Regions from separate parts of the Pseudarthrobacter sp. LT1 genome, predicted to be linked through region 2. Evidence: predicted binding sites of a transcription regulator. Region 2 holds the regulator's gene; the other holds the start of a gene.
The links. The regulator LexA, encoded in region 2, represses DNA repair genes until DNA is damaged. The targets are predictions, from matches to a motif close to TCGAACANNTGTTCGA.
Positions count from the first base shown of each region.

Region 1: the regulator LexA is predicted to act here: its motif matches at 1,242-1,257, upstream of VIK36_RS12045 (DUF6504 family protein).

Region 1 covers NZ_CP141830.1:2,571,475-2,574,879, reverse strand. Annotated here, with positions in the region: gene VIK36_RS12060 (VOC family protein) at 3-425, opposite strand; gene VIK36_RS12055 (chorismate mutase) at 442-765, shown strand; gene VIK36_RS12050 (hypothetical protein) at 772-1,161, opposite strand; gene VIK36_RS12045 (DUF6504 family protein) at 1,293-1,643, shown strand; gene VIK36_RS12040 (DNA polymerase III subunit alpha) at 1,654-3,405, shown strand, end outside.
Region 2 covers NZ_CP141830.1:1,671,300-1,674,704, forward strand. Annotated here, with positions in the region: gene VIK36_RS07860 (ATP-dependent DNA helicase) at 1-1,038, shown strand, start outside; gene lexA (transcriptional repressor LexA) at 1,087-1,821, opposite strand; gene VIK36_RS07870 (LysM peptidoglycan-binding domain-containing protein) at 2,176-2,526, shown strand; gene VIK36_RS07875 (histidinol-phosphate transaminase) at 2,682-3,405, shown strand, end outside.

The DNA.
Region 1 (3,405 bases), 900 kb from region 2:
CGTCAGACGGTGACCGTGCCGGCGTCGTCCACTGCCCAGGTGGGGTTGTACGCCACTTCCCAGCGGAACCCGTCAGGGTCGGCAAAATATCCTGCGTAGCCTCCCCATGCCTTGGTGACGGGCTCGGCAACGATGGCAGCACCGGCAGCCGCAGCCTGTTCCATGACGCTGTCCACTTCCTGCGGGCTTGCCAGGTTGTGGCTGAGCGTGATGCCGGGGACGCCGGCGGGAGGACTGGTGCCGGCTTCGGCCTGCATCTGGGTGCTGTCCCAGAGGGAGAGCACCAGCCCATGGTTCACCTGGATGAACAGGACTTCCCCGGCAACCTCGCGGTGAACGGGCCAGCTAAGGCCGTCAACGTAGAAGGCGCGCGAGGCCTCGACGCTGCGGACACCGAGGGAGATAAAGTCGACTCTGGGCTCCATGCTTCGATACTGTCAGATGATGGCGACAATTCAAGGAAACGATAGGGATGCCCGGGCCGACAGGGAACAGCTCGCTGCCGTCCGGGTTGCTGTTGACGAGGTGGATGAGCAGATTGTCACCCTCATCGCCCGCCGCGAACGGCTGATCAGGATCGCCGGCACGCTGAAGGGTGATGACGCCGAGGTTCGCGCCCCGGGCCGGGTGGAGCGGATCATTGAACACGTGCGGGCTGCTGCCGAGAAAAAAGACATTGACCCGGACATCGTGGAGTCAACCTACCGGGCCATGATCTCCGCGTTCATTGAACTTGAACTGCGGATCCATAAAGAAAACAGCTGAGGAATCTTAGGGCGCTTCCTCCACCGGCACCCCGTGCTGGAACTCCCGTCCGTCCGCCTCGCTGAAGGCGGACAGGACATGCCCCTGCCCGAGCCCGTTCAACGCCGTCAGGGGAAAGCTGCCGGTGATGCTGCTCTGTGAGTGGGTGACTCCGGACAGGTCGTAATCCTCCTCGATCCCCTGGTCCCGGTTGAACGCGTAGCAGGCGATGGCCTCCCCGTTCATGAACTCAATGCACAGCCGGCGCTGTGCCGAATAATCCGGCGAGGCCCCCATCAACCCCACCACGTAGGCACCGGATACCGGAATGGTGCCGTCGATATCGAATGTGGCGACCAGGGTGGAGTCCTCGGTCTTGATGCTGGCCTGCTTCAGGAGTGCGTCATCGGTACTCATGCCAACATCCTGCTCCCTGCCGCACGCCCCGTCCACCCCCGCCTATGTTTTGATGCCATCCCGGCGTAGACTGGTTTTATTCGAATACATATTCGAATACCTGTTTGGGGAAAATCGTCGGGGAGGTGCACATGGGCATGTTCAGCGAGTCTGTTGACGTGGTGTGCACCGAAGCCGGACAACCGGAAACGTTGACCTGGGCCGGTGCTTCCTACACCGTCTGCGCCGAACCCCTCCGGTGGTACGAACGCCGGCAATGGTGGGCGGAAGACAGCAGGGCCCCGCTGGGAAGCGGACCGGGCGTGGTGGATCACGAAATCTGGCGCGTGCAGGTGCTGCCTGCCCGGGTGGCCTCCAGTCCCTCAGCGCCGGAAGATGCGGCCGGCGCAGAACCCCTCACTCTTGACCTGACCCGCCATATCCGCAGCAACCGCTGGCGGCTGCTGCGGATCCATGACGCCCTCCGCCACAGAACAGCCTGACCAGTCCAGCATGAGCTTCACCCACCTTCACGTTTCCACGGCGTTCAGCGCCCATTACGGTGTTTCCTGGCCGGAGGAACTGGCCATGGCTGCCGCAGCCGACGGCGCCACAGCCCTTGCCTGTACAGACCGGGACGGCCTCTACGGAACCATCAAGCACCTCAAGGCCTGCATGGCCGCGGGCATCGACCCCATTGTGGGGGTGGACCTTGCAGTGTTTGACGACGACGGTGATCACCGAACGCAGGTGGCAGGCAGGGTGGTGGTGCTGGCCCGCGGCCAAAACAACGGTGCCGGATACCGTGCGCTGTGCCGGCTGGTCTCCGACGCCCACGCAAGGACCTCGGGGAAAGCCGGGGGAGCGGTGCCCGCTGCTGTCACCCGTGCCGAACTGGCTTCCCGCACCCTTGACCCCCAAACCCTTAAGCCGGTGCTCACCGTATTGCTCGGCCCTGATTCGGATGTGGGCCGTGCCATGGGCGGACGGCGCTACCTGCGGCCCCGGACCCTTTTCAAGCAGTGGCTTGACGCAATGCCCGCCGGAACCGTGGTGGCTGAAATAGTCTCCCAACTCAGCGCACCTGGTACCCCGTTGAGCACGGCGCACGCTGTGCGCATGCTCAGGCTCGCCGAGGAACACCAGGTGCCGGCAGTACTCGCCAATGCGGTGAGGTACTGCGCTGCGGACGGAGCACCAACCGCTGACGTCCTGGATTCTGCCCGGACATTGAAGTCCCTGCCCGAACTGGCAGGGGAACCCCTCCTGCAACCCACTGGCCAGGGGTGGCTGAAAACCCCGGCGCAGATGCTGGGGATAGGCAAGGAGATCATTTCAGCAGCCGGTTATGGTGCCGCCGACCTCAAGCAGCTGATGACCCAAACGGAGGCGCTCGCCGATCTCTGCCGGATCGACCCCACCTCAGACATGGGATGGAAACAGCCCGTGGTGCCCGAAGCATCCGTTATTGGCATCAGCCAGGATCCGCACGCTGAGCTCATCCAGCGCTGCCATGCAGGAATCGGCCGGCGGTTCCCGGGAGCCACTGGCAACGCGGAGAAGGAGATCCTGGCCCGCCTGGACCATGAGCTGGGGATCATCCACAACCTGGGCTTCTCCTCATACTTCCTGACTGTTGCCGAGGTGTCCCGGATGATCCAGGACATGGGGGTCAGGGCGGCAGCAAGAGGGTCGGGAGCATCCAGCCTGGTCAATTACCTGATCGACGTCAGCCATGTGAATCCCCTCCAGCACGACCTGATATTTGAACGTTTCCTCTCCAACGACCGCGCCACCCTTCCGGACATCGACATCGACGTCGAAAGCGCTGAACGCCACAACGTCTACCACCGGATCTTCGAACGCTTCGGCTCTGAACGGGTAACCCTGATGAGCATGCAGAACGGATACCGCGCCCGCGGTGCCGTGCGCGACGCCGGTCTGGCGCTGGGCATGGACGACGACGAGGTGGGGGAGATCGCCAAGCAGCTGTGGCGGTTCTCTGCACGAAAATTCCGGGAAGCACTGCAGGAAAAACCGGAACTGCGTGAGTTTGCCGGCCGGGTGGAACAACGCGACGCCCATGGAAACCAGCAACTGGACCTGCTGGTGGACCTGACCGAACGGCTCGACCGGCTGCCCCGCCACATCTCCATGCACCCGTGCGGCGTCATCCTGGGTGATGCAACCCTCCTGGACCGCACCCCGGTACAGCCAAGCGGTCTTGGCCTGCCCATGAGCCAGTTCGATAAACATGACATGGAC
Region 2 (3,405 bases):
GAAGCGTGCCGGGCCGCGTTGTCCGATTCCAAAGGGGACAGCAACACCACAGCCGACGGCGGGCGGCAGCTGGCGCGTTCCCGGCTGATGCTCATCCTGGAACTCTGCGAAAGGCTCATTGCTGCACGCGAGAACCGCGAAGTGGTGTGGTTCTCCCGCGCCAGCACCTTCGATCCCGGCCAGGGATACTCACAGCCCGATGACAGTGCGCCGGTGCTGATCAACATAGCCCCACTGTCCGTCGCCGGCAGGCTGCGGGAGGGACTCTTCGCACACCACACCGTCGTGCTGACCTCTGCCACCCTGGCCATCGGCTCCGCCTTTGAACCGGCGGCCGGGGGACTGGGCCTGGTAGGCGACGGGGCCCCCAGCTGGACGGGCGTGGATGTTGGCTCGCCCTTCGACTATCCCAAGCAGGGCATCCTCTACGTCGCCGGCCACCTGCCCAAGCCCGGCCGCGGCGTGTCACAGGAAGCGCTGTCAGAACTCGAAGCACTCATCAAGGCATCAGGCGGGGGCGCCCTGTGCCTGTTCTCCTCGCGGCGGGCCGCAGAAGAGGCCGCCGACGCCCTCCGGCCAAAGCTCAATATGACTGTTCTCTGCCAGGGCGAGTCGACCATGACCGCCTTGGTCAAGCAATTCGCCGACGAACCGGACACCTGCCTCTTCGGCACTATGTCCCTGTGGCAGGGCGTCGACGTTCCCGGAGGATCCTGCCGGCTGGTGGTAATAGACCGCATACCCTTCCCACGGCCGGACGATCCCCTGGTGACGGCGCGTTCGCGTGCCGTGGCGCAGGCAGGGGGAAACGGCTTCATGTCCGTTTCCGCCACCCACGCAGCCATCCGGCTCGCCCAGGGTGCCGGGCGCCTGATCAGGTCTACCGGGGACAAAGGCGTGGTGGCCGTCCTGGACTCACGGCTGGCCACCGAACGCTATGCAGGATTCCTGCGCGGTGCGCTGCCCCCGTTCTGGGCCACCACCGACCGCGCCAAGGCGCTGGCCGCGCTCAACCGGCTTGGTGCCGACGCTTCCTGACGGACTGCCGGACAACGCCTGCGCGGATGCCGCGCAGGCGTGCGCAGGCTAGAGGGAACGCAGGACCGAGACGACCTTGCCCATGATGGTGGCGTGGTCGCCCAGGATAGGTTCGTACTGCGTGTTCTGGGGGAGCAGCCACGTGTGGCCGTCGCGCTGGCGGAACGTCTTCACGGTCGCCTCGTCGTCCAGCAGGGCAGCAACAATGTCCCCATTGGCCGCGTCAGCCTGGCGCCTCACCACCACCCAGTCACCATCGCAAATGGCGGCGTCCACCATGGAGTCGCCAGCCACTTTGAGCATGAAAAGTTCGCCCTGGCCCACCAGCTGGCGGGGCAGCGGCATGACATCCTCCACGAGCTGTTCGGCGAGGATGGGCCCGCCGGCGGCAATCCGGCCCACCAAAGGAACCATGGCCGTATCCAGTGCGGTAGGCAGTTCGGTGACCGTGGCGCCCCCGCCCGCAGCCTGCGGCGCAGGAGACGCACCGGCGCCTTTGCCCCCGCCGTCCAGCGTGAGCGGCATCAGCACTTCCATGGCGCGCGGCCGCTTGGGGTCGCGGCGCAGGTAACCCAGCTTCTCCAACTGGGAAAGCTGGTGGGTCACGCTGGACAGGCTCGCAAGGCCGACGGTATCGCCGATCTCGCGCATGGAGGGCGGATACCCGTTCTCATTGACCGAGCGCTGGATGGTCTCGAGGATCTTTTTCTGCCGAGGGGTCAGGCCCTTGGCTGTCCTCTTGGATTGCGGGGCGGTCCTGCCCCCGGCGGCTGCTGCTGCCATATTCGCCAATGCCTTTCGCTTGCCGCCGGATCTTCCGTGTGCCGCTGTTCCACAGTGCCGCCGGAAGGACTCCCACTGTCATTGTCAGACCCTGCTGTTCAACTTCAGTGGTGGTTGTTCTGTGGTTTCAAAACTAGGCCAGCCACATTGCTTTTTCAAACATTTGTTCTAGCGAGTCTCGACATTGTTCGTTGATAGGTGCTAAAACTTAACAAGCAAAGTTCGAACATGTGTTCTAACCAGCAGGTGCGCCATTCGAATACGCGGCCGGGAGAAGTCCCGGCGCGATATGAACGGCAAGGCAGCAGCGGGCGGACACCCGGGCAGCACGGCAAGTCCAGGAGGGCTTAGTTCATGTCAGCTTTATCTCTTCACCAGGTTTCACCTTCGTCCGCGCCCCTGCGGCTGACCCGCCGGGGGAGGATTGTCCTGATCGGAGTTCCGCTCGTGCTCCTGGCTGTACTCCTGCTGTCGCTTTCGGGCCTCTTCCACTCCCCGGCCAAGGCGTCGGACTCGGCCGCCGACCTTGCGGTGACGCCCACCGTCACGGTGACCGTGCAGTCCGGCCAGTCGCTGTGGGCCATTGCGGGCGCCGTCGCTCCGGACCGGGACGCCCGGGACGTCGTGGCGGACATCGTCCAGCTCAACAACCTTGCCGCGGGCACCGTTCTTCCGGGCCAGCAGCTCTTCGTCCCCACCCACTGATTGTCCGCAGCCGCCGGATCTGCCGCCTCCGCCGGCTGCCAGGGCCCGCTGCCTGCGCTGGCGCCTCACGTGAAGCGGGCGGCCGCGGGACATGCCGAGGGCGAACAGGAACCGTCACATTTTCCGGTCGTTGCCGCGGCAACTAAACTGTTCAGGTGAACGACCAGCTAGAACGTCTGAACCGGCTTCCCCTCCGCAGCAACCTCCGCGGCCTGACCCCATACGGGGCGCCCCAACTGGACGTCCCCATCCTGCTGAACGTCAATGAAAACACCCATGGTGTTCCCGCGGACGTGCGCGCCGCCATCAGTGCCGCTGTGACGGAGGCCGCTGCGGGCCTGAACCGTTATCCGGACCGTGAGTTCACCGCGCTCCGGAAGGCCCTGGCCGAATACCTCGGGCATGGGCTCGATGAAACCAACCTGTGGGCCGCCAATGGTTCCAATGAAGTCCTCCAGCAGATCCTCCAGGCCTTTGGCGGTCCGGGCCGCACCGCACTCGGTTTCCCGCCCACGTACTCCATGTACCCCCTGCTGGCCAGCGGAACAGACACGCAGTACATCACCGGGGAACGCGCGGAGGGCTATGACCTCAGCGCGGAGTCGGCCGCCCGCCAGGTCAAGGAACTGCAGCCGAACATCGTGTTCCTCTGCTCGCCCAACAACCCCACCGGGACAGGACTTGGGCTGGACGTCGTGGAGGCCGTCTATGACGCCGGTGCAGACAGCCAGGCCATCGTCATCGTCGATGAGGCGTACCACGAGTTCGCGCATGACGGAACTCCCAGTGCCCTGACGCTCCTGCCCGGCCGTGAGCGGCTCATCGTGTCCCGCACCATGAGCAAGGCGTTCGCCCTGGCGGGTGCCCGGCTCGGCTACA